3 regions of the Clostridium amazonense genome follow, and region 1 is predicted to be linked to each of the others. Evidence: riboswitches for the same ligand, from Rfam matches in the RefSeq annotation. Region 1 holds a riboswitch; each other region holds the start of a gene.
What was found. A riboswitch is a leader RNA that binds a small molecule or an ion and turns the genes downstream of it on or off. The one in region 1 is predicted to bind S-adenosylmethionine.
Positions count from the first base shown of each region.

Region 1 (3,290 bases):
AATAAGGATTACTATGAAGAAAATTACAAAAAATATGTTAATGAATTAGAGAGTTTAGATAAAAAATTTAAAGAAGAACTTAGCAATGTTAAAAATAAGGAAGTTATAGTAGCACATGAAGCTTTTGGATATTTATGTAGAGAGTACGGACTTACACAAGTAGCCATAGAAGGATTAATGGCAGATTCAGAACCAACAGCAGCACGTATGGCAGAAATTATAGATTTTGCAAAAGAGCATAAAATAAAAGTTATATTTTTTGAAGAATTAGTAAATCCAAGTGTTGCTGAAACAATAGCTAAATCTATTGGTGCAAAAACTGAAGTGTTAAATCCTTTAGAAGGAATTACTAAAGAAGATGAAGCAAATGGTGAGGATTATATATCAATAATGACAAGAAACTTAAATGCAATAAAAGCTGCATTAGAGTAAGATATTTTAATAAATTAGATTTATAAAAAAGCATGTGAAAACATGCTTTTTTATTTAAGCTTAATTTTAAATATTATATAAAAATTAACAATGAAGGGTAAAACTGAAGTCTCAGTTTTTTAAATTAAATTTTATAATAATTTTCAAAGCAAATGATTTAAAAATCATATAAAAACTAGTTTTTATGTGTTTCTATTTTTAGATATTAGTAATGAAATGAGTAATATTAACCATAACTATTCACTTTTCACTCTTAGTTCTTAATTGGTTTCAGTCATGATATCAGAATAAACTGTAAGATTAGTAGTATCATTTAAGAAAGCTATTATTTAAAATTTTAGCTTGTAACCCTATATTACAGAGAATGATAGAAAACATTACAGAAGTGTAATAAAAAATTAATATAAAAAGATAGTTCAAAATTGGACAAGAAAATATAATAAATACATAAAGTAAATTAAATTTTAGGAGGAATTAGATATGAAAAAAACAATAGAAGTAATAAAGATAATATTAATAGGAATATTTGTAGATGCAAGAATGTTATTAGATTAATTATGAAATAGAAAAGATAAAAATAGGAGGAATAATACATGAAAAAAGCAATGGAAATAATAAAGATAATATTAATAGGGATATTTGTAGATGCAAGAATGTTATTAGATTAATTATGAAATAGAAAAGATAAAAATAGGAGGAGTAGTACATGAAAAAAGCAATGGAAATAATAAAAATAATATTAGTAGGGATATTTGTAGATGCGAGAATGTTATTAGATTAATTTAAAAATATTAAACATAGAAAAGAGAATATAAATGAATTTTAAATATTACATTAATATTTAAAGCCTTTTGAGGAACGAATTATCTCAAAAGGTTTTTTATTTTACAAAAATAATAAATAGAAAATATTGACAATTAGGAAAAGAGTTTTATAATTTAAATATAAATAACATTGTTTTCCTTTATGTATTTAAATAAAATTTCATAAATGTCTTATTAAGAGTGATTGAGGGACCTGGCCCTATGAAATCCAGCAACCAGCATAAAGTGTGTGGTGCTAAATCCAGCGGTTTCAAGCCGAAAGATAAGAGCGTAGTCTACTCCTGTCTTATAGGAGTTTTTTTATTTTAAAGGAGGTGCAAATTTATGCAGAGAGAGTTTAATCCACCTGAAAAAGTCACAAATTTATTAGCATATGTAAGTAAGTATAAAAAACAATTCATTTTTACTGCTATAGCAGGAATACTTTATAACACTATTGTTGTTTTAGGACCTATATTTCAAGGTAAGCTTTTAGATGTAGCAATTTTAGCAAATGATATAAAAACTATAATAAAATCAGGTGTAGAATTTCTAGTAATTACATTAACATTTCAAGTAGCTAGATTTTTTAAACGGTATTATGTTAGAGATATGTCAAATAAAATAAGCGGTGATATGAGAGTAGGAATTACGAAATCTATACTGAATACAAATTTGAATGAAATTGAAAAATGTCAAGTTGGAGATATGATGTCAACAACTATTGGTGATGTGGATATAGTGGTTGAGGCTATAAGAAAAACTATTACGGAAATGTGGGATACATGGGTTTTGATGATTGCTTATTTTGTAGCACTTATGTTTTATGATATAAAAATCACATTAATATGTATAATACCAATACCTATATCTATATTAATAGCTCAATGCATGAAGAAAACTGTACAAACTAGAAATAAAAAGTATAGAAAAGCAACTGCAAGCACTACATCACAAGTGAGAAAGATGATTTCAGAAATTAGTATTTTAAGACTTTATGGCAGAGAAGAGGCTGAGCTTAAAAGATTAAAAGAAAAACTTGATATTCAAAAAAAGGAAGCTACGATAGCATTAGTTTTAAAAAGTGGGTTGGGTCCAATATATTCTGCGGTATCTACTTTAGGAATTGTATTGGTACTTTCATTAGGAAGTAATGAAGTTATAAAAGGAAATTGGTCAGTAGGTACATTGACAGCATTTATAACTATGTTTATATTTTTAGCAAATAGAACTAAAACGGCAGCTAAGGTTTTTAATATACAGCAAGGAGCTAAGGCATCATGGGAGAGAATAAAGGATTTAATTAATGTTAAGCATGAAAGAGAAGATAAAAAAGATGAAATTATAGTTATTAATTCAATAAAGTTAGAAAGTGTAAATTTTAAATATCCAATGTCAAAAGAAAATGTTATAAAAAATATAACATTAAATGCGAAAAAAGGAATGATTATAGGAGTGACGGGATCAGTAGGTTCAGGAAAAAGTGCATTAGCATTAGCCTTAACAGGTGCTTATCCTTACGAAGGAAGTATCAAATTGAATAATGATGAGTTAATAAATTTTTCAGCAGATTTTAAATCTAAAAATATTACGTATATGGGACATAATCCATTCTTGTTTTCGTCAAGCATAGAACATAATATAACATGGAAAGAAAATGAAGATGATTTAAGTAAGGTTTTACAAACAACTAATTTAATAGAAGATATTGAGAAAATGGAGTTTGGAAAAAATACTAAAATAGGTGAAAATGGGGTAAAAGTTTCTGGTGGTCAAAAACAGAGGATTGCATTAGCTAGAGCATTATATAGAGATGCACAAATAATTATATTAGATGACCCATTTTCAGCTGTAGATATAAACACAGAAGAAAATATAATCAGAAAATTAAATGAACAAAGACATGATAAAATTATATTTATTTTTTCACACAGATTAGATATTTTTAAATACACAGACAAAGTAATTGTACTTGATGAGGGTGAGATTGTTGAGGAAGGAAGTCATGATGAATTAGTTTGTAATGAAGGAATATATCAAAAAATTATAGAATGT
Region 1 covers NZ_JBWKMH010000010.1:362,134-365,423, forward strand. The annotation lists gene AC07E4_RS06070 (metal ABC transporter substrate-binding protein) at 1-432, shown strand, start outside; SAM riboswitch class I at 1,425-1,525, shown strand; gene AC07E4_RS06075 (ABC transporter ATP-binding protein) at 1,581-3,290, shown strand, end outside.

Region 2 (3,290 bases), on a different contig from region 1:
TATAGAAATAAATTTAAAATAAGATTTTTTCATAAATGTTACCTCCGCAATTTATAATATTTTTTTATTCGATTTTTTTGCAATATGATTACCAGTGATTTGAATTAATTGTACTAGCAATATTAAAATCACAATAGTTGCTAATATAATTTTATTGTTATAGCGCATATATCCTTCACGAATAGCATAGTCTCCAATACCTTCACCACCTACAGCACCAGCCATGGCAGAATAACCAATAATATTTATTATGGTAAGTGTTATATTTGATATAAGAGAAGGAAAAGCTTCTGGTATAAGAACTTTAAATATAATTTGAGATTTAGTAGCACCACAAGCTAAAGAAGCTTCAATTATGCCAAAGGGGATTTCTCTTAATGAAGATTCAATAATTCTAGCAACAAAAGGTGCGCTAGCTATAGATAAAGGAACAATTGATGCTGTAGTACCTATAGTTGTGCCAATTATAAATTTAGAAATAGGGAACAATGCAACTATTAAAATAATAAAAGGTATAGACCTAAGTATATTTACAATAGTACTTAAAAAAGAATATAGCTTACTATTTTCACTAATGTGTCCTTTAGAAGTAATAGTAAGTATTATTCCTATTGGTACACCAATAATTAATGAGATAATAGTAGAAAATGAAACCATATAAATAGTTTGCAATAATGGCTTAATTGTAGAATTTAATATATTAAATAGTTCAGTCAAAATTAATCACCTCTACTTCAACTTGCATAGATTTTAAAAACTTAGTAATAGAATTAATAGTATCTAAATCATTATTAAGTGTTATTATAAGACTTCCAACTTGAGTTTCTTGAATTACATCTATACAACCACAGATAATATTGAACTCTACTTCGAATTTTTTTGAAAGCTCATGAATAACAGGAGAAGTTGCGCTAATTCCTTTAAAAGTTAACTTAAGCATTATGTTTGGATAAAATTTATCTTTAAGACTATTAGGAATACTTAAATTCTTATCAAAAAAAGAATTAGAAATTTCAGTTTTAGGATTTGAAAATACATCTAAAACTAATCCTTCTTCAACTATTTTGCCATCTTGCATAACAGCAACTTTATTACAAATCTTTTTAATTACATCCATTTCATGGGTAATTAAAACTATAGTTATATTAAATTTCTTATTTATTAATTTAAGTAAATTTAATATGGAATCTGTAGTACTTGGATCTAACGCTGATGTTGCCTCATCACACAAAATTATTTTAGGATTAGTACTAAGACATCTAGCTATGCCTACTCTTTGCTTTTGACCACCAGATAATTGGGATGGGTAAGAGTATTTCTTATCTTTTAAATCTACTAATTCTAAAAGTTCATTAACTTTTTTATCAATATATGGTTTAGGAACTTTATTAAGTTTTAGTGGAAATGCAACATTATCATATACAGTAGAATTCATTAGCAAATTAAAGTGTTGAAATATAATACCTATTTGTTTTCTTACTTCTCTTAATTTGTTAGATGATAACTTTGTAATATCTATAATGTTATGAGTTGTACTATTAATTGTTAAATTATCTAGTAAAACTTCACCTTTAGTAGGCTTTTCAAGAAGATTTATACATCTTAATAAGGAAGATTTGCCAGCACCACTAAGTCCAATTATTCCATAAATATCACCTTCATTTACTTTTAAATTTAAATTGTCAACAGCTATAACATTAGAATTCTTAGAATTATATATTTTAGTTAAATTTTTAATGGTTATCATATTAAAAATCGCTTCCTTTCAGTGAATTAATTAAATAAAGCAATATATATATTACATAAAAAGTTAGAATTTAATAATAAATAGTTTTTATCACATAATATAAAAAATCCCCTCTTGAAAGACAAGAGGGGATTTTTCTCTTATCTTTCGGTAAAAAACCGCTGGAATTAGCACCAATGCAAAATGCTGGTTGCTGGGCTTCATAGGGCCAGTCCCTCTGCCACTCTGGATAAGAATATATTAAGTTTTTATTTTAAATATAAAAAAACCTCTTGAAAAATAAGAGGATAGATAACTTCTCTTATCTTTCGGTAAAAACCGCTGGAATTAGCACCAATGCAAAATGCTGGTTGCCGGATTTCATAGGGCCAGATCCCTCAATCACTCAAAATAAGAATTTAATATTTAGTTTATGATTTAATTATATAAGAAAATTTTGAAAAGTCAACACAATATTGGAAAATAAAAAACAAATATATTTAAATAATTATAAACTCAGTAATAAATAACCTTCTAATGTGTAAGAATATTAATTTTAAATAAGAAGATAATATAGTTATAAATATATGAGAATTTGAAAAAGAAAGAAGATGAATAAATTTGAAAAAGAGTAAAGCAATTATAAGTTTTTGTATTTGTGCAATTATGATTTTAACTTCATTTAGTGTTTTAGGGTATATGGATGATATTAAAGAAAACAATGAGGATAATAAAATAGTATACTTAACTTTTGATGATGGACCAACTGAAAATACATTGGAAATTTTAAAAATATTAGAAGAAGAAGATGTTAAGGCCACATTTTTTGTTATAGGAGAACTTGCAAATACAAACAAAGAAATATTAAAGAAAGTAGAAGAAAATGGAAATTCTATATGTGTACATACCAATACTCATAAAAATGAAAATTATAGAAGTAAAGAAATTTATTTTAAAGATTATGATGCTGCATATAGTAAGTTAAAAGAATTATTAGAAAAGGAACCTTGTAATTTTATGAGGATGCCTGGAGGTTCAAGTACAGGTGTTCCGAGCAAAGTAGTTTTAAAATCAATAAGAGATGAACTGAATAATAGAAAAATAAATTATGTGGATTGGAATGTATCAATTGAAGATGCAATGGGCATAAATATTCCAGTGGAAAGATTACTGTGTAATTATAGGAAAGAAATGAGTAAGAAAAATTTAGATAAAGAAAGAATTGTAATTTTAATGCATGATGGAGCTTCAAACAGTACCACACCAAAAGCTCTTCCAAGTATAATAAAAGATTTAAAGAAAAATGGATATAAATTTAAAACTATACAAGATATAGATGAAAATGAGTTTATAAATTTAACAGAAAAGAAATTAATAAATAGATATAATGAAGAGAAAGAAATTAATTAATAAAATAATAAAAATAGCAAGTATTATACTTGCTATTTTTATTATATACAAAATTTATAATTTAGTTTTGTATAAGTATTTAAATAAATATGTAGTTATACAAAAGTTTAATTAAATTTAAAATTAAACTTTTGAATATTATAAAATTAAGTTA
Region 2 covers NZ_JBWKMH010000033.1:436,011-439,300, reverse strand. The annotation lists gene AC07E4_RS16805 (MetQ/NlpA family ABC transporter substrate-binding protein) at 1-33, opposite strand, end outside; gene AC07E4_RS16800 (methionine ABC transporter permease) at 52-717, opposite strand; gene AC07E4_RS16795 (methionine ABC transporter ATP-binding protein) at 710-1,747, opposite strand; SAM riboswitch class I at 1,885-1,983, opposite strand; SAM riboswitch class I at 2,046-2,144, opposite strand; gene AC07E4_RS16790 (polysaccharide deacetylase family protein) at 2,348-3,136, shown strand.
Region 2: another riboswitch for S-adenosylmethionine. It lies ahead of AC07E4_RS16795 (methionine ABC transporter ATP-binding protein); the one in region 1 lies ahead of AC07E4_RS06075 (ABC transporter ATP-binding protein).

Region 3 (3,290 bases), on a different contig from region 1:
TAGAAGCAAACACATACTTAGAATCAATGTATAAACAATCTCAAGAAATTGCAACAAATAAATATAAAACTTTGAGAGTGATACAAATAATTACAATTGTTATTTTGATAATAGTTGCAGGTATTACAATTGGAATTACAGCTATTTTAGCTATATATATTACTAATAGTTTGACAAATCCAATATTAGAAATTGAAACAGCGGCAGATAAGATGGCAAATGGAGAGTTTAATGTAGAACTTAATTATTATTCTGAAGATGAACTTGGATTATTATCAAATAGCATGAGAAAAATGATAAAAGTAACTAATGATGTACTAAAAGACACGGCTAGGGGTTTAAGAGAAATTTCTAATGGTAACTTTAATATTGAACCTGAAGTTGAATTTATTGGTATATTTGAACCAATAAAAGATTCTATATATAAAATTATTAGACAGCTTAGTGATATTATAATAGAAATAAATGAAGCATCAAATCAAGTTTCCAGTGGATCAGATCAATTAGCAGAAGGATCACAAAATCTTGCACAAGGAGCTGCTGAACAAGCAAGTGCAATTGAAGAGCTTTCAGCATCTATTGGGGAAATTAGCAATGAAGTTCAAAACACTGTAAAAATAGCTAATGATGTAAATGAGATGTCACATGAATCTATGGTTGTTGTAAATGAGGGAAATAAAAGTATGAAAGAAATGGTAAGTGCAATGGAAGATATTGAAAAATCATCTATAAACATTAGTAGTATTATTAAAGACATTGAATCAATAGCTACAGAAACTAATCTACTAGCATTAAATGCTAGTATAGAAGCAGCTAGAGCAGGCGATGCAGGAAAAGGTTTTGCTGTAGTAGCCAATAAAGTAAAAGAGTTATCACAACAATCAGGACAAGCAGTAAAAAATACTATGGAGTTAATTGGAAAATCTATAGATTCTGTAAAAAATGGGAAACAATTAGTGAATAGTACTGCTGAAAAGTTGGTAAAAGTGGTGGATTCAGTAAGTAAATCTACTGAATTAATTTTTGAAATAACAAATGCATCAAAAGAGCAAGCACAATCAATTGAACAAATAAATGATGGAATACAACAGATAGCAGAAGTAGTGCAATCAAATTCAGCTATATCAGAAGAAAGTGCAGCAGCAAGTCAAGAATTAACAGCACAGGCTATTAACTTAAATAATATGGTGTCACAATTTAAAATAAAAAAAATATAAGATAGTTATTAAATAAAGATAATGAGAGTTTTCCTAATATATCAACGATTAATATGACTAAAAGAATAATAAACTTTATGATAATATAAGTTGAAATCTTATTATTAAATTCAAAACTATAGAGTATACTATTGACATTAAAGATATTGTAATATATCATTAATTAGTAAATTTAATATTGAATTCTTATCAAGAGTGGTAGAGGGACTGGCCCTATGATACCCAGCAACCTATTTTTATATATAAATGATATATAAAGTGTGGTGCTAAATCCTGTAGCTTTTAGCTAGTAGATGAGAAAAATTATATGTTTTTTCAACGCTAGGTATGAGTTATCTAGCGTTTTTGTTTTGAATAATATATAATAAAGTTAAAAAATACAAGAAAATAAGGAGAAAAATAGATGAAAAAAAATAATAAGCTACCCATTAAAACAATAGTAGCTATAGGTATTGGGGCAGCTGTATTTATGATATTAGGGCGATTTGGATCGATTCCTACGGGGATTCCAAATACAAATCTAGAAACAAGTTATGCATTTTTAGGATTAATGTCAGTTATATTTGGGCCAATAGCAGGAGCTGCAATTGGATTTGTAGGACATACTTTAAAGGATTTAATGATGTGGGGTAGTCCTTGGTTTAGTTGGATAATAGCATCTAGTGTTACTGGATTTATTATTGGATTTGCAAAAAAATCAGTGGATATTTCAAAAGGAAAATTTACGAAAAAACATGCAATAATATTTAATATTTATCAAGTGTTAGCAAATATAATAGCTTGGTGTGTAGTAGCACCAACATTAGATATTGTAATTTATAGTGAACCAATAGATAAACTTTATATTCAAGGTGCGGTAGCAAGTATATCTAATATAATAATAGTAGGATTTTTAGGAACTACATTATTGTATACATATGCTAAAAGCAGAACCCAAAAGGGCAGTTTAATTAAAGAAGTAAATGAAGAAAAAAGTAAAGTTTCTTATGAAAACTATGATTTAAGTTTAAAAAATGGTTCAAAGAAAAGTTCCCAAAAGCCGGTAATTGAATTTAGTAACTTTACATTTAAATACAATTCACAAAAAGAACCAACATTAAGAAATATTAATTTGACTATATATGAAGGAGAAAAAGTGCTTATTGTAGGGCCATCAGGATCAGGCAAGAGTACACTTTCAAATGCAATTAATGGGCTTGTACCTTTTTTATATGAAGGTGAAATACAAGGATCACTTAAAGTTAAAGGCAAAGAAACAAAAGATATGAGCATATTTGAACTTTCTAGTGTAGTAGGAACTGTACTTCAAGATCCAGATAGTCAATTCATTGGATTAACTGTAGCTGAAGATATAGCATTTAGATTAGAAAATGATTGTGTATCACAAGATAAGATGAAAGAAAAGGTAGATAGAGTTTCTAAAATTGTGGATATAAATAGTCATTTAAAATCTTCACCTCATAGCTTATCTGGAGGACAAAAACAACGTGTTACATTAGGTGGGGTAATGGTTTCAGATGTAGATATACTTTTATTTGATGAACCACTAGCAAGTCTTGATCCTGCAACAGGTAAGAGTGCTATGGAGCTTATTGATAATATAAATAAGAAAGATAACAAAACCATAGTTATAATAGAACACAGATTAGAAGATGTATTACACTCTGATATTGATAGGATAATAGTAATTGATAATGGAAAGATTGTTGGAGATTTAACTACTAGAGAATTATTAAGTTCCAATTTATTAAATAAAACTGGTATAAGAGAACCTTTATATATAACAGCATTAAAATACGCAGGTATACAAATAACAGAGGAATTATGCCCAGAAGCTATAAACACTTTAAAATTAGATAAAGAAAAACATAAACTTAATAATTGGTATCAAGAAAGTAGTGAAGTTGTTAATAAAAGTGGTAACGATGCTATTCTTGAGCTTAAAGACATAAAATTTGGATATGATGAAAATAAGGAAATTCTTAAGGGAGTTTCATTTAAAATAAATAAAGGTGAGATGGTTAGCATTATTGGAAAAAATGGTGCTGGAAAATCTACTATATCTAAACTTAT
Region 3 covers NZ_JBWKMH010000028.1:40,550-43,839, forward strand. The annotation lists gene AC07E4_RS11810 (methyl-accepting chemotaxis protein) at 1-1,217, shown strand, start outside; SAM riboswitch class I at 1,401-1,517, shown strand; partial or broken gene AC07E4_RS11815 (ECF-type riboflavin transporter substrate-binding protein) at 1,687-2,115, shown strand; gene AC07E4_RS11820 (ABC transporter ATP-binding protein) at 2,263-3,290, shown strand, end outside.
Region 3: another riboswitch for S-adenosylmethionine. It lies ahead of AC07E4_RS11815 (ECF-type riboflavin transporter substrate-binding protein); the one in region 1 lies ahead of AC07E4_RS06075 (ABC transporter ATP-binding protein).